DNA from 4 places in the Paenibacillus sp. FSL M8-0142 genome. Region 2 is predicted to be linked to each of the others. Evidence: riboswitches for the same ligand, from Rfam matches in the RefSeq annotation. Region 2 holds a riboswitch; each other region holds the start of a gene.
What was found. Region 2 has a riboswitch for cyclic di-AMP ahead of NSQ46_RS04710 (TrkH family potassium uptake protein). Riboswitches for the same ligand answer to the same signal wherever they lie in the genome.
Positions count from the first base shown of each region.

Region 1 (4,202 bases), 620 kb from region 2:
GTGGAATGACGACCGTCACCTGGTAGTCGGACTCGCTGGCCTTGCGCTGTACCGTGTCGATGAATTTAGTGAGCGGCGAGATGATGCTGCGATATGGCGAATGCAGCGTCACCAGCCGGACGTCCGGCTGCCACTTCTTCCATTTTTCCTCGAAAGCAATCTGGTCTTCCCGTTCGAAGTTCACGTAAACGGCGATGATTTGGTCAGCGGACAGTGATTTGGCATAATTGAGCGAGTTCTCCACCACATGCGTAATGCCGGCTACCGGCACGATAATGATGTTGCCTTCGATCGGCTTTGCCGGCTCGCAGGTCGTAATCCGCAGCTGATCGGCGACCGCCTCATAGTGATTCCGAATCCGGGTGAAAATCCAGATGATAAGCGGCAGAAACAGAAGCACCGACCACACCTGGGCAAATTTCGTGAAGAAAAAGATCAACGTTACCGCAAAGCTGATAACAGCCCCCGTCGAGTTAATGACCAGCTTGGGGATCCAGCCTTGAGGCTTCTCGCGAATCCACTTCACCATCATTCCCGTCTGCGACAAAGTAAACGGAATGAATACGCCGACGGCGTACAACGGGATCAGATGCTCGGTTTTGCCCTCGAAGGCCACGATCAGCACGATGGACAGAAGGCCAAGGATGATGATGCCGTTGGAATACCCCAAGCGGTCCCCCCGGACCGTGAACATTCGCGGGATGAACTTATCCTTTGCCAGGTTGACGGCCAGCAGAGGAAATGCCGAATACCCCGTGTTGGCGGCCAGGATCAGGATTAACGCAGTAGTCCCCTGAATGAAATAATACAGCGCGTTCCGGCCGAAGGTATGCTCGGCGATTTGGGAGACAACCGTCACCTCTTCGCTGGGGCTGACCCCGTAATAATAGGCCAGGAATACGATCCCTGAAAATAACAGGGCGAGCAGGGAGCCCATCGCGGCCAGGGTTTTGGCGGCGTTGTTCGGCGCGGGCTCCTTGAAGTTCGGGATGGCGTTGGATATGGCTTCAACCCCGGTCAGCGCCGAGCTGCCTGAAGCGAACGCCCGCAGGAGCAGAAACAGGCTCAGTCCGGCGACGGGCGTGCCGATCTTGGTGTGCAGGTCCGGCGAAGCGTGGCCGGTTGCAATATCGTAGAGACCGACGCCGATCAGAATAAACAAGGCCAGCACGAACAGGTAGACCGGATAGGCCAGGATCGAGGCGGATTCCGTCACGCCCCGCAAGTTCAGCACAGTAAGAAACAGGACGAACAGCACGGCGATCCCGACGTTATAGGGACGAAGCTCGGGAAAAGCCGACGTAATCGCATCCGTCCCGGCCGATACGCTGACCGCAACGGTTAGGATATAGTCGACGAGCAAGGAGCCTCCGGCAACGAGGCCTGGATACATGCCCAGATTCCGTTTCGACACGACATAGGCTCCACCGCCCTGCGGATAAGAGAAGATGATCTGTCTGTACGATAAGATCAGCGCCAGCAATAAGACGAGAACGCCGATGGCGATCGGGATGGAATACCAATAGGCAGCCGCGCCGACAGTCATCAGCACCAGCAGGATTTGCTCGGGGCCGTAGGCGACGGATGACAGGGCATCGGATGACAAAATCGCCAGGGCCTTGGTTTTATTCAATTTTTGATCGCCTAATTCATTGGATTTGAGCGGTCTTCCGATGAGGAAGCGCTTGATGGAAGATAGCATCGTGTTTCACCACCGATTCGATTTGGATTTTGGGTCGTTCTCCCCAAAAAAGCATAAAGCTATGTGGCTTGGGTGAATGGTCAAGGGCCGGGCATGGGATGCATCTCCATTTCGATTTTTTCGATTTTTGGCATAGAAAAAACACAGGTTAGAGCCTGTGTTTTTTGCACAAGTTCACAACCCTCCCATTAACGCCTACGAGGTTAGCTGTCGGATTCGGGCGCGAGAGTCGCCCTACCTGATGCCGCGCGGGACCGGCCGCGGTTATTCAGGATTCACCCCATAGTATGGCTGCCGCATCGGCAGGCATACGCTTTGGTTCCCCCATTTTCCTCTCTGGAAATTCGGCGAATCAACTGTGAGATTATATTGGATTTGAAATCTGAATAGTATATTACGCCTGCGGCATTCGATTGTAAAACGGCCTTTTGCCGCTATTTTCGGCAGTAAGGAACCGAATGATCCATAAGTAAGCGATTACATAGGATACGGACTTTCGCGGGATCATTATTTTGCAGATTTACGCAATAAATCGCTGAATGCGAAGATTTGGAAACTGAAAGCGCGGTAGGGAAAGCAGAAAACGCGGTGAGGGGAAAAGGTAGGCGTGCAGATAAAAGAGGATGCTCCTATCGAAGAAGCAAGCCGAACAGAGCATTCGCGGCCGCTTCTTGAGCCGCCCGTAATGTAAATTCGCCATGCCGTATCTCGGGGGAGGAGATACATGCATGGCGAATTTTTGGGAGTGGTCCATGATATGGCGAGGAGGAGAAAGGGTCTGGGTTTCTCATCCTTGCTCTTGATAGAAATATACCCGGGAGTTCGAGGGGTGAATCACATCTTTAGAAAAAAATGTATGACTTTACGATAAGGCTGATTTTTTTTAAGATAAGGGGATACGAAAGAGGCTGGAGCACAAGGGGGAGAGGACAAATTGATTCATCAGGAACACGGCGTATTTCCGGCGGTTTGCCCGCTGGATTGTCCGGATACTTGCAGCTTGCTGCTGCATAAAGAGAACGGGAAGATCGTAAAGGTTACAGGCAACCCCGACCATCCGATCACGCAAGGCGCGATCTGCAATAAAGTCCGCAATATGGCTCACCGGGTATACCATCCGGAGCGTGTGCTCTATCCGCTGCGCCGGACCGGCCCGAAAGGGGCCGGATTATTTAAGCGGATCAGCTGGGACGAGGCGATCCGGGAAATCGCGGACCGGTACAAGGCGCTGATTGAAACGGATGGTCCGGAAAGCATCCTGCCTTACAGCTTCTACGGGAACATGGGCATCTTGAGCGTAGACGGCATGGACCGCCGCTTCTTCAACAGGCTGGGCGCCAGCAAGCTGAAGCAGTCCATCTGCAATTCGGCCGGAAACGAAGGCTGGAAATCGGTCATGGGCTTCAACGGGGGGACGGTCCCTGAAGACACGGTGAACGCCGATGTGATCATCGTCTGGGGCGGCAATATCGTCAGCACGAACATGCATCAGGTGGTGCTCGCCGAAAAAGCCCGCAAGCGGGGCGCGAAGGTCGTCGTCATCGATGTTCATAAAAATCAGACCGGCCAATGGGCGGATTGGTTCATTCCGCTGTATCCCGGTACGGATGCCGCGCTTGCCGTCGGGATCATGCACGTCCTGTTCCGGGACGGGCTGGTGGATGAGGCGTTCATGGAACGTTATACGATCGGCCATGAGGAGCTGAGGGAGCATGTGAAGACGTACACGCCGGAATACGTGTCTTCCGTAACGGGCATTCCGGCCGACGATGTGGCGAAGCTGGCCGAGCTGTACGGCCGTGCCGGCGTGTCTTACATTCACATCGGCAACGGTCTGCAGCATCATGATAACGGCGGCATGACGGTGCGGAGCATTGCGGCCCTGCCGGCGCTGACCGGGCAGTGGCTCAAGCGGGGCGGCGGGGCCGCCAAATCAAACGGGGGTTACAACAGCATGAACAGCGAGGCTTTGGAACGGCCGGATCTGCGGCCGAACCCGGGTGCGCGCACGATTAATATGAACCGGATCGGGGAAGCGCTGGCCATGACCGAGAAGCCGATCCGCTCGGTATTCGTCTATTGCAGCAACCCGCTGGTGGTTGCTCCGGATACGGAGCGCGTGAAAGAGGGTTTTGCACGGGAGGATCTGTTCACGGTCGTTCACGATTTATTCATGACGGACACGGCCAAGTATGCGGATATCGTATTGCCGGCCACCTCCTCCTTTGAAAGCACGGACCTGTACGCCTCGTACTGGCACCAATACGTTCAGCTTCAGGAGCCGGTTATTCCGGCGCAGGGGGAAAGCAAGAGCAATGTTGAGCTGTTCTCCCTGCTCGGCCGGGCAATGGGATTTGAGGAAGAAGCCTTCCGGGAATCGGAAGAAGAGATGATTGCCCGTGCGCTTGATAATCCCGATAATCCGTATTTAAACGGAGTGACCCTGGACAGGCTGAAGGCAGAGCGCCATGTCAAGCTGGACATGACGCCTCTCGAGAGC
Region 1 is NZ_CP152008.1:411,311-415,512, forward strand. It holds gene NSQ46_RS01820 (APC family permease) at 1-1,702, opposite strand, end outside; cyclic di-AMP (ydaO/yuaA leader) riboswitch at 1,880-2,062, opposite strand; gene NSQ46_RS01825 (molybdopterin oxidoreductase family protein) at 2,637-4,202, shown strand, end outside.
Region 1: linked by a shared signal. The riboswitch ahead of NSQ46_RS01820 (APC family permease) and the one ahead of NSQ46_RS04710 (TrkH family potassium uptake protein) in region 2 are both predicted to bind cyclic di-AMP.

Region 2 (4,202 bases):
TCCCCTGTTTGACGATCATCTGGAGCTCGTCATTCCCGCCGTCCATCCGCTGGCGGAGCTGGAGGATGTCGAGGTCGAGCACCTCCAGGGGCTTCCGATGATTATTTTCTCGACCGGCACCTGGTACCGTAAGCTGACGGACGACCTGTTTCACCGGTGGGGCATCATGCCCGATATTCGGATGGAGATCGATTCCTTCGAAGCGATCGTCCGCTTGATCCCGACCTGCAAAGCAGCGGCCCTGCTTCCGAAATCATACCTCCGTCCGCAGCTGCTCTCCGACAACGGGCTTGTGGACATTCACATCCCCGCGCTCATGGAGACGCGGCGGACGACCTCCCTGATTTACGGGGATGCTTCAGAGCTTAGCAGCGCCGCCCGCCGCTGGATTAACGAAACCGAGGTGCTCTTCCGAAGCCTTGCGGAAGAGAAGCAGCGAAAAAACCTGACGACCTAGAGATCGTCAGGTTTTTTTGTATTATTTCTGCTGCAGATTCACGACTTCCGTCTCAAACCGCTCCACATTGTCGTTGGAGCCGATGACGACCATAACATCGCCGGCGTTGACCACGTCCATCGCCGTCGGCGCGACGATAATGCCGGATCGCTTGTTGAGGGCGACCACCGTGACACCGTAACGGACGCGCGTGTTCAGTTCGCTTAACGTCTTGCCGTCCATACAATCGGTTACCGTCATTTCCACGATCAAATAATCCTTAGATAATTCGATATAGTCGAGCAGATTCGGCGTAACCAGCTGGTGAGCCACACGGATTCCCATATCCCGTTCGGGGAAGATGACCCGGTCCACACCCAGCTTCTGCAGCGCCCGGCCGTGCAGCACGGAAATCGCTTTGGCCACGACGGTCGATACGCCAAGCTCCTTGAGCAGGATGGCGGACAGAATGCTCATCTGGATATCGTCTCCGATCGCGACGATCCCGCAGTCGAAGTTGCGGATGCCGAGCGATTTCAGCATCTCCTCATCCGTAGCATCGGCGACCACCGTATGGGTCAGATACTCGCTCATATCCTCGACGACCTCTTCGTTCCGGTCAATGCCGAGAACCTCATAGCCTAGTTCCATTAGTTCCAGTGCCAGACTCGAGCCGAACCGCCCCAAACCGATCACTGCAAATTGCTTTGGTTTCATGTCTCTCCTATACTCCTTATCCAATAATCATTTTGCCTTCCGGATGACGATACAATTCTTTACCCTTTTTCGGACCGAGTGCATAAGCCAGCGTCAGCGGACCTAGACGTCCGGCAAACATCGTTAAGCTGATCAATATTTTGCCGAACACCGTCAAATCCGGCGTTAATCCCATCGACAAGCCGACGGTACCGAAGGCCGAGGTCGTTTCGAATAGAATCTCCAGGAAATCCGCATCCTCTGTCGTGGACAGGATCATGGATACCGTCAATACGAGCAGCAGCGCAAGAAGCGCAATCGTTAACGCCTTTAAGACCCGCTCCTGAGCGAGGCGAAACCGGAATAAGACGATGTCCTCACGCCCTCTCATCATTGCGAATACGGCCCCTACCATCACCATAAAGGTTGTCGTCTTGATTCCGCCCCCGGTCGATCCCGGCGACGCTCCGATAAACATAAGTATAATAATGAAAAATTGCGTAGCTTGCCTTAGGCCGCCGATATCAATCGAATTCGCGCCCGCTGTTCGCGGACTGACCGATTGGAAGAACGAGGCGAGCACTTTACCTCCCCCGTCCAAGGAGCCCAGCGTTAACGGATTGGTGAACTCAAAAATAAATATGATGATCGCCCCGATGAAGATCAACGCCCCCGACATCGAGAGAACGACCTTGGAGTGAAGCGACAGCTTCCTTTTTTGACGGAAATCGATCAAATCGGATAATACAACGAACCCGATGCCGCCGGATATGATCAACAGCATGGATACGATGTTTACCAACGGATCATCGACATAATCCGTGAGACTATGAAAATCACCGAACAGATCGAAGCCTGCATTGTTAAACAGCGAAACGGAATGGAACACCCCAAAATAGAGGGCTTTTCCAATAGGCATATCCCATGCCCAGCGCAGTGTAAACAGTACGGCAGCGCACGCCTCGAAGGTCAAGGAATAGATAAACACCCGCCGGATCAAACGAACGATCCCTTCGATGGAGGACTGATTCATCGCTTCCTGCAGAACAAGCCGGTCCTTGAGCGATATCCTCCGCTTGAATACCAGGGCGAACAGGGTTGCCATCGTCATAAACCCGAGCCCGCTGAGTTGAATGAGCAGAAGGATCACCGTATGTCCGAAAGCACTGAAGCTTGTGCCTGTATCCACGACAACAAGCCCGGTCAGACAGACGGCGGAAGCCGCCGTAAACATGACGTCAATCCCGCTGATCGGTTCGCCGGTCCTGCTGGATACGGGCAGCATGAGCAGAATGGTACCGACCAGGATCGCCGCCGCAAAACCGAGCGCAAGGATCTGCGGAGGTGACAGCTTAAGCCACTTCATTTTTGAGTTCAAAGTTTCACCTTCTCCAAAAAAATCAAAGAAAAAAGACACTGGAAAACAGTGCCCTTCACGGTCTGGTTCCTGTGCAACAGCCTACGAGGTTAGCTGACGGATTCGGGCATTATCACAGGCCGCCCTATCCATGATCCGAAAGAGATCATGAAATTCACCCCAATTACATGGTTCCCCCGTTCTCATTACGAAATTCGGCTGGTTTATTCGGTTCCTTGAAGCATGATGTGATTATAACGCAATCCGGAAGCGAACCCAACGTCGTTTTTTTACCAAAAAGTCTTTAAATGAGCGCGAATTGGGCATATTCAAGAGTACAAGGATATGGTTCTCTAACGTTTTCGAAACCTTTCATTCATTTTCAGCGTTTTATTTCATTATTGGCCCTTTGGGATAAGCAGGGCTTGTTCTTCATATGTATGTTATATTGACTCTATGATCCGCTTTTTGCGGGGCCGGTTATTCATATCGGAAAGCACTAAAATTAAGAGGAGGAATTTCATGAACCGTGCCGAAGAGCCCCTGAAGCTGACACCTAACCTAAAGAAGCTTATCGCACCGGCCATCATCGGTCTGATCCTGTTTCTTATATTCCAGGTACTCCCATCCACTTCCTTCGAGTCGACCGATACGCCCTATCCGCAAATCATTTCCAAGGATGAGGCTGCGCAAGCGGCGTCACGGTTCGCGCGCGAACGTTTAGGGTTTCCTGCTTCCGAAGGGCAACCCCCCCTTGTTACATACCAGTCCAACTCCGAGCTGTACGGATATTTGGCCAAGGAAAAGAAGCTAAAGGAGTATAACAAGAATTACGAAGCCAAATACCCATATGACGTATACCGCGTCCGCTTCACCTTGCCGGGTGGCGATGCGCTGAACGTGGATGTGCATATGCAGAATGCCGGCATCGCGGGATTCTCCTATGATTCCGCCCGCTCCAGTTACGACAGGATCGAGCTGAATCAAGGGGAGGTCCGGAAGCAAATGCTGCTTCTGGTTGAGGAAGGCATGACGCTGGCCGAGAAGCAGGCGCTCGCGGAGCCGTGGCTCAAGTGGGCCGGATACGATGCGACGCAGCTGCAGCTTTCTACCCGGGAAGGCGAACCTAAGCTGAGATATACCGTCACGGAAGCCGCCATCGGGGATTCGAGGCTGCAGCTGGAGTTTACCTTTGAACATGGGACACTGCGTTCCTTCGAGCCCGCGTTCTCGGTTCCGGCAGCGCATTCTGCCTATGTGAACAAGCAGACGCAGGATGCAACGCTGCTGACGCTGGTCGGGTACGGTTTGTTTACGCTTGTGCTCGGTATCCTGGCCATCGTCTACAGCGTCAAGACCAGAGCCTATACCTCGTTTAAGCGCGGTATCCTGCTGTCCGTCCTGTTGTTTGTCATCCAGATGCTGAATACGTACAACCTGGTTCCGGTCTTTAAGGCACAAGGAATGTCCGAGACCGGCATCATCGGGATGATGATCTTCTACGCCATCTACTCCCTCGTCTTCTCCGCCCTGCTCTATTTCTCGCTTGTCGGCGGAAGCGGTCTATGGCGAAAGGAAGACGGGCTTAATCCGTGGCCGCGTGCCAAGGAGCCCGGGTACGGCCGCTATGTCTTGGAAAGCATGAAGGTGGGCTATTTGTGGGCCCTCATTCTGCTCGGCATTCAGTCCTTGATCTTCATCGCGCTCGGCCTG
Region 2 is NZ_CP152008.1:1,031,176-1,035,377, reverse strand. It holds gene NSQ46_RS04720 (LysR family transcriptional regulator) at 1-457, shown strand, start outside; gene NSQ46_RS04715 (TrkA family potassium uptake protein) at 479-1,153, opposite strand; gene NSQ46_RS04710 (TrkH family potassium uptake protein) at 1,170-2,510, opposite strand; cyclic di-AMP (ydaO/yuaA leader) riboswitch at 2,574-2,720, opposite strand; gene NSQ46_RS04705 (type II CAAX endopeptidase family protein) at 3,012-4,202, shown strand, end outside.

Region 3 (4,202 bases), 1.0 Mb from region 2:
ACGATGCAGACGAGCTTCGGCTCGCTGTAATATTGAACTGCAATGCTGAGGCTTCCGTAATCCTTGCTTCCCGGCGCTGCGGCCATCCGCTCGGCGACCTCTTTCTGAATCATGACCACAATATTCTCCAGCGGCAGCTTCTCTTCCAGCAGCTTCATCAGAATAGGGGTCGTCACGTAATACGGCAGATTGGCGACAACGCTTACCTTCCCCACCTCCGCGAAATCCTGGCGGAACAGCTCGTGCAGATCCACCTTAAGGACATCTCCATGATGAACTTTAACGTTATCGTAAGGCTCCAGCACTTCCTTAAGAATCGGAATCAGGCGCTGATCGATCTCTACTGCGGTAACGGCTCCGGCCATCTGAGCCAGCTTCTCTGTTAACGCCCCGATGCCGGGACCGATCTCAAGCGCACCTTTCTCTTTATCAAGGCCGGCCGCCTCCACAATCTTGCCCAAAATATTCTGGTCGATCAGAAAATTCTGTCCCAGGCTCTTCTTAAAGGAAAAGCCATGGCGGGCAATGATCTCCTTCGTGCGTCTAGGTGTCGATATATCTTCCATCCGGTTCATATCAGCTTTGGCCTCCCTCTTCCAGCTGCGCAAGCGCCGCCAGAAACTCTTCACGCGATATTTGAAACATCGCCATACGTTTATGGAACTGCTTGGAGTTGCAATACCCGATACCCAGGACATTTCCCATGAACATTCTCCGGGCTGCAGCCTCCGGATGAGCCGTCAGCCCCGCATCGATCATATCCTCCAGGCTGATCTGACTCTCCGCCCCCTCAAATGAGGTGTGGACGCGATCCAGGGCATGACGTATAGCCTCCGGAGATGCGTTCTCGACTCCGATATCGCCCTTGCGCGTCGCATCCGCCTCCGGTATGAAGGCATGCTTGCAGCCGGGGACATGACGGTCGATGATCTTGCGAATCCGTTCCCCTGCATGATCGGGGTCTGTCAGGATAATAACCCCCCTGCGCTCCTTCGCGAGGGCAATACGGCGCAGCGTATGCTTATTAATAGCAGAGCCGCCGGTCTCGATCGTGTCGGCATCCACCGCACGCTTGATCGCTACCGTATCGTCCCTGCCTTCAACCACAATTACTTCTCGGATCATAACGTTCTCTCTTCCTTCCCAAAAGGACACATACCGCCTGTCCGACCGTTCTCCTTGAATTGGCATCGGCTCAAACCATACGGCGTATTTTTTACATGATGGCCCCAAAATGCGACCAATACGCCGCAAAACAAAAGAAGAGGAGTTTCTCCTCTTCTTCATTATGATCTATTATAAGCTAAATTCGTTAGCATTAGAATGGCAATGTCATTAGAAATTGGGATTCATTAGTTCAAATCAGGCTTTACGGGACCGATCACATAAACGGTGCGCCCCGATTTCCGGCCAAAGTTCATGGCCGCTTTCAGCGAATCGTAATACACATCAATTTTATGTCCCTTAATCGCTCCGCCGGTATCCTCTGCACGGCGGAAGCCAATGCCTTCGATGTACACCCACCAGCCGATCGGAATGATGCTCGGATCAACTGCAATCGTCCGGCCCTCGGTTACCCGTGTTCCGGAAGCCGTGCGGGTTCCGATTCCCGCCTGCTCAGCGGAATATGCGGTCATTGAAACATTATTCAGCACTTTCTGGTATTTGAAATCAACACCCGCTCTGGAGATGACGTTATTCTCCGTCGCTTTGGCGGTGGACACCTTTCTAGTGCCCGTAAGCTTCGCTGGGGCAGACTTCACATTCGGAGTCGCTGCCGCTTGAAGCACGACAGGCTTCTCTACCTTCTTCGTGCCTACGGCAATAATTTTGTCCTTCGTCTTACGCTCGACCTCTTGCGAGACCTTCGTCTTGGATACGAGCTTGCCGTTATGGTACACCTTCTCGTAGTGATGAACGAGAACGCCCGGCTCGCCCCGCTGAATGACACGGTTATCACCGCGCTCCAGCGACGGATCCGCAGTCTTGATGACGCGGAACTCGCGGTTCTCCTTCTCCGATACGGTCTGCTTCGTAACCCGAACGATTTGAATGTCCATATCACTGGTAAGCTTGGTGTCCTGTGACGGCTTTACTATATCTTCACCCTTGATCGTAATGCCAGCTTCTTTGAGTACACTATCGACCGTGTCCTGGGTCGTGAATATGGTTTTGGTGGTGCCCCCTACTGTTACTTTAACTGGGATTGCACGGTCAATGATAATCCGGTCCCCATCCTGGATCGTCCCGTTTAAAGGCATCGAGACCTGATCCTGCGGATTCAGCGTGATCGCTTGCTCATCCAGCAATTCCTGAAGCAACGATCCTCTGGTTTCTACCGTGGTTACGCGGCCATCGACCACAATTTGAACTTGCTTGCCCGATTGATCATGGATAACCAGCGATACGAGAAGTGATACCGTAACAGCCCCCATGGCGCCGAGCATCATCAATTGACGCAAATTCTCATGCTTCCATCGCAATGCGTAAGACATGCTGGATGATTGTGATTCATGGGTTTCTTCAGGTTGAAAAATGCCCACTATTCCATCCTCCTTCATAGTCCCGCCGTCTTAGGTAACGCATGAATGCCTTTGACGTGACTATAGCAGTTATTCTCGCAAGGCGTGCTGCTATCTATCTAACGCCCTGCGTCAATCCCCGTCTTCCCGTTCACCACTAGGAATCACCTCCTGTTTACCAACAGTATGACGACACCTTCTCCAATATTCAAAAATAAAAGAAGCCAGCGTGAAAGAGTACTAGAGGCTCTAACGTGGCTTCCTGATGATTGAAATCATGGAAATGGTATGCACGAGAATTCCCCTCTTACTTCGCTTACGGAGTTAGCTGTCGGGTTCGGACGTAAGAGAGACGCCCTAGATCCGGTCGCCCGCTCATGGCGAGGACCTTCACATTCACCCCAAAGACCCGATAAAGAAATCATATACGGCTCGTGCACGACAGTTTACCATGCACGGCAGTATCGGTTCCCCCGTTCCCCAGACTTCGGAGATTAAGCGAGACGGTTCATGAAATATGATCGCTGAAGTTTCAGCTTTGCAAACTTGCAGCTTCTTATCACTGAAAAGATGATATCCTGTTTCCATGCAGGTTGTAAAGGAACAATCAAGCACATTTTTTGATGTAAATGGTTAAAAAATTGTAAAACAATCGTCTTTTCAGGTTAAAAAACTTTAATTAATCGCAATTCCTCACTATTTCATCGCTTTTGCTCCCGTTTTCACGAAATACCAAATCGTTCCAGAGCATTTTTAGTGGTAATTTGGACCAGTTCATCGAAGGACATGCCCCGAATTTCGGCTGCCGTCTCGGCCACCAATTTCACATAAGCGGACTCATTTCGCTTCCCTCGGAAGGGGTGTGGAGTCAGGTAAGGCGAGTCCGTTTCAATGAGCAGACGATCGAGTGGAACCTTGGCCAGAACCTCTTTCGGCTGCTTGGCATTTTTGAACGTAATCGGCCCGCCGAACGAAATATGAAAGCCCATATCCAGGCATAACTTGGCCGTTTCCCAGCTGCCCGAGAACGAATGCATCACGCCGCCAACCTCATGAGCCTTCTCTTCCTTCAAAATCTTCACGATATCCTCATGCGCATCACGGTTATGAATTACAATCGGCATATGGAGCTCCCGGGCCAGTCCGATTTGGCTGCGAAGCACCCGGTGCTGCACCTCCTTCGGAGACGTATCCCAATGATAATCGAGGCCGATCTCTCCGATCGCAACGACTTTCTCATGACTGCAGAGCGAAGCGATCCATTCCAGGTCGCCCTCCTCCATCGTGATCGCATCCACGGGATGCCAGCCTACCGCCGCATATATAAAATCATATGTCTCCGCCAATTCCATTGTGGTCGGAATCGTCTCGCGATTAAATCCGATATTGATCATCCGGCTAACACCAGCTTCAAGCGCCCGGGCAATCGTCTCGTCCCGGTCCTCGTCGAATTGGGGAGCATCCAGATGGGTGTGTGTGTCGAACAGCATGTTCTCTCCCACTCCTTTCTTGTCGATCCTTGATCGTATCTTATCCGGCACAATCTTTATCATTCCGTTCTATGGTTGTCCATTATCAATGCCTCGTGCGTCCGGCCTTGAACCAGGTCCATCCATGATCCAAGCCCATGGTCCATCGAATATAACGGACTCATCCCTGCCTGCGAAATAAATCCGCAAC
Region 3 is NZ_CP152008.1:29,628-33,829, reverse strand. It holds gene rsmA (16S rRNA (adenine(1518)-N(6)/adenine(1519)-N(6))-dimethyltransferase RsmA) at 1-575, opposite strand, end outside; gene rnmV (ribonuclease M5) at 577-1,125, opposite strand; gene NSQ46_RS00145 (3D domain-containing protein) at 1,353-2,543, opposite strand; cyclic di-AMP (ydaO/yuaA leader) riboswitch at 2,820-3,033, opposite strand; gene NSQ46_RS00140 (TatD family hydrolase) at 3,245-4,012, opposite strand; gene NSQ46_RS00135 (HD domain-containing protein) at 4,173-4,202, opposite strand, start outside.
Region 3: linked by a shared signal. The riboswitch ahead of NSQ46_RS00145 (3D domain-containing protein) and the one ahead of NSQ46_RS04710 (TrkH family potassium uptake protein) in region 2 are both predicted to bind cyclic di-AMP.

Region 4 (4,202 bases), 1.2 Mb from region 2:
AGCCAACGCACATGCGACGAAGAACAGTCCGCTCATGATCCATTTTTGCATCGTCATATCGTCCTTTCTATGTATACTGCACTTTTGCACTTGTCTTCATTATAAACCAACATCCTTACACATCATAGCCAGTTGTGACAAAAAAAGCAATGTTCAAGCCTGCCTTCATAAAAAGTACACAAAATTGTACTTTTTCATATAGACAAGACTACTATTCCTCATTGGCCATCGGGTCATACACCATGCAATAAAAAGGCGCCATGCCCGTCGGCGTAAGGCGTTCGTACGTATCGGCAATGTAAAAGCCAGCCTTCCGGTAAGTCCGGATAGCCCGTTCATTCCAGGTAAGCACCTCAAGATCAATCTCGTCCGAAGGACGGCGCCGCTTCGCCTCATCCACAATTGCCTGCACGAACCGTTTACCCATTCCCCGGCCGCACCAATCAGGCCGCATGCCCAGGCCTAGACGCGTAACGCCTGCCATAGGGAATAGCTGGGCAAACCCCCAGAGCTGATCCTGCTCATCCAGCACGGACAGGTATTGCTGCAGGCGGATGCCGGGATCCCCGAATTCCACCCCTAGTCCCTTCATCTGCTCCCAAGGAAGAAAGCCATATATATTATAGGGCGGGGGATAGGACCAGGTGCAAATTTCAGCGGCATGGGCTTCCTGCATGACCACGGTATGAAACGAGGGTAAATTCGCCTCCATGTAAATACTCCTCTCATTCAAAACAATTCCGTTAGAGAGAGAATACATGCTGCTGAGCGGGATTGCAAAGATAATAGCGCAGGGGGAAACGAAACTGAAGCTAAAAAATTTTCGATTGTTTATTCGTATTGCTGTTTAGGTTAATTCTGGAAGGGTAAATAAAATGTAAGCGCTCGGATTGGCCGAATCTTGTTGGTGGCTTTGAGCATACAGAATGAAAAAATATTTTTGGATTTTCCGAAAAACATAGAACTTTTCCATGGCCTGAAACGTTATAGAGGTATAGACGAAAAATTATAGAAAAAAAGCCGCTGGGTGAGATCGGCACATCTCATGCTCCAGGGCTTATGGACATTCAGAAAAATTACGGTACAGTCAATTAATTGTAGTTCACGGCAAGGGACTTGTACGTGCTTTGGCTCATGATTCTCTTCGCGCCTACATAACGCTTCGCGTAGTAGCTCTGGCTGAGCGGGCTAACGATGACGCCGCGCGAGGAGGAAGAATGGGCGAACTTCCCGCCACCGACATAAATGCCAACATGGGAAACGCCTCTGCCGGAAGTATTAAAGAATACGAGATCCCCGGCCTTCAGGTTGCTCTTCGATACCGCGGTACCTACCTTGTATTGTGCTGCAGAAGTGCGCGGCAGGGTGAGGCCCAGCTTCTTGTAAATATAGCTGGTGAATCCGGAGCAATCAAAACCCTTTGTAGTGGTTCCGCCGGTTTTATAAGAGACACCGATGGTTGGTTTGATAACGGTATTCAACTTGGAATCCGCGAAAGCGCTACCGGTTCCAATCGTGAGCGCAAGGGCCAAGCCTAAAGAGATGGCTGTTAACTTCTTCTTCAAAACAAAAAGCTCCTTCCATTGCCTGCGAGGTTAGCTTAAGGGTTCGGTTGAAGGTCCCCTATGATCCCTCTCTAGCGAGATCAATTCACCCAAAACGGATCCCCCGCTTCCCGTATGAAGACGGGAATTCGGCTTTTAAAAGATGTCGATGTACCCAATATGACGTACCAACATGTTAACATGATGACAATAGTTACAATAAAAATGACAAAGTTGTTACTAACATATTCGTTATTTTAGCAGAGTATTAACAATTTGGCAAACGAGGAAAGTTGTTTTTTTAACAAAAATCCCTGTCCACATTGAAGTGGGACAGGGATTTTGTATAAATATGGGAGGGGAACGTTGAGGATTCCGGTTGGATGGGAAAGTTATCGTTCGAAATCTATCCTTTTCGGAGGCTGCTTTAGCTTCCGGTTACAACCTTTTTACCACATTTAAACGATGAATGGTTGTTAATGAAATGTAACTTTTGTAACCGTTATGGATTTGAAGCTACGGACGCTCTCCATAAATGATATTGGGAAGAAATTCCCCATATTTGGAAGAGCCCGTTCAGGAAATAGGAGGCTTGCTGAATGATGAGTCCGATTAATCCCGCCCAGAACAGGGACGCCGAGCTGAACAGCAGGAGAATGACAAATGCGGCTCCACCAACAGAAATGGACAGCAGTACAGCCGTTCCCAGCTTGCGTATGAGCGCCGTGACGGATGCGATCATACCGAGCTCTCCGGTATGCCCGAACTGCATATACAGCAGCACAAGGCGAATAACATAGGTATAGAGGAACCAGGCCGCCGCGTAAGGCAGCACCCGGAGCAGCTGGGAAGGCTCCTGAATGGAGCCGAGCAGTGCCGGAAGAGCCTTGGGAATGATCCAGTAACCCGGCGCAACCGTAAGAACAAGCTCGATGAGATAGAACACCGTTACCGATTTCCAATGCTTCCGCATGCCGATGAAGAAGAACAGACCGCGTTCGCCACGGGCCTCCTGATGGAGGTTGTAGAAGATGCCGGAGCGAATCAGCGGGGTAAGCACCATGCGGACGAGGAGCAGAGCGGCAAGGATCCAGCCGTAGGTATGAACCGTATTGCTGAGCGACAAGCTCATTTCGCCCTCATAGAAGAACAGGAGGCGGCTCAGCTCGTTAGGAGCCGGATCCGGGTACCGCATCAAAAGCGGGACGACGGCGGATTTCACGAGCCTGTACAGACAGTAGCCCCAGAGAAGACGGTACAAGAACAGTAGAATGGAGACGTATAATTGATCTTTAACACTGATCCAGCCTTGGCCTGCATAGCTTTTCATGTGCTCCCCCCTCACCACGACATGCTGCCGAACAGCGTCTCCACGAGCTTGGTAATACCGAGATTCCAACGTGTAACGACTTTCGGATCCATGCCAGCCTTCATATAGTTATTCATGTGTTTATTCTCCAGCATGATGGTATATTTCGGATCCACCATGGCCCAGGCGAGCGGTGTATGGTATTCCAGCGTATAAGTTACTTTGCCGTTCTTGCCGCTCCATGTTCGCTCAACAAGCTTGCCATCCTCAAAAGCGAACACAATCGGCACATCGGTAACATCGCCGCCCTTGCTCGTGATGTTTACGGTCGAAACAAACCGTGGGTGCGCTTGTGAGCCTTTATTTTTGGTTTTGATCTGGTCGATCGCGATGTCAGCCATTTGGCTGCCGTAAACGTACTGATCGAAATACGACTGCCATGAGGACTGGGTAACCTGTTCAACAACCTTCTGGAAGTCCGTCGTTGTCGGATGCTTGAAGCGGAATTTTTTGGCGTAGGTCATCATGATTTTATCCATCGTCTTGGATCCGACTTGTCGCTCGATGCCCTGGAGCACCAGCTTGCCGCGTGTATAGACGTTGAGTGCGTAATTTTCATGCGAGCTGTATTTCCAGGACTCCATCTTAAGCGGTTCAGGCGACGTAATGGATGCGCCTTGCGCTGCGGTATTGGATGTAATTCCGTACTGCTTCTCCATGACCTTCTCCTCGGCATAGGAAGCAAAGGCCTCGTCCAGCCATGCCTCTTCGAATTCGTTATTGGCTACGATGCCGTAGAAATATTGGTGGGCGATTTCATGGATGACGGTCCGCTCCAGCTCATATCCGGGCGAGTCGTTATTGGCTCCGAAGGCGGTGACGAGCGTCGGGTATTCCATGCCGCCTGCACCGTTGCCGGAATAAGGCGGGACAACGATGGATAATGTGGAGTACGGATAGGAGCCGTACCATTTGCCGAAAGAGGACAGCGCCGTTTTGGCTGTATCAAAATAACGCTCCTTCAAATCCTTATGAGCAGGATCAAGGTACAGCTTGATCCGGACGCCAGGGATACCCGGAGCGGAGTAAGCCTCTTCCGCCGTCACGAAGTTCGGCGAGGCGGCCCAGGCGAAGTCATGCACGTCATCCGCATAGAATTGGTAAATTTTCTCGCCATTTGCTTTCTGCGCAGGCTTGGTCGGGAACCCGGTAGCGGCTACGATATAGTCCTCGGGTACACGAATCCGAACGCTATAGATGCCGAAGTTCGAGTAAAACTCCGAATTGCCGTGATACTGATGTAAGTTCCAGCCTTCCTGGGTTCTTTCCCGCGTGCCGGCAGGCTCGTA
Region 4 is NZ_CP152008.1:6,554,703-6,558,904, reverse strand. It holds gene NSQ46_RS29600 (cytochrome c) at 1-51, opposite strand, end outside; gene NSQ46_RS29595 (GNAT family N-acetyltransferase) at 212-712, opposite strand; gene NSQ46_RS29590 (C40 family peptidase) at 1,092-1,565, opposite strand; cyclic di-AMP (ydaO/yuaA leader) riboswitch at 1,570-1,709, opposite strand; gene NSQ46_RS29585 (hypothetical protein) at 2,047-2,874, opposite strand; gene NSQ46_RS29580 (M1 family metallopeptidase) at 2,886-4,202, opposite strand, start outside.
Region 4: linked by a shared signal. The riboswitch ahead of NSQ46_RS29590 (C40 family peptidase) and the one ahead of NSQ46_RS04710 (TrkH family potassium uptake protein) in region 2 are both predicted to bind cyclic di-AMP.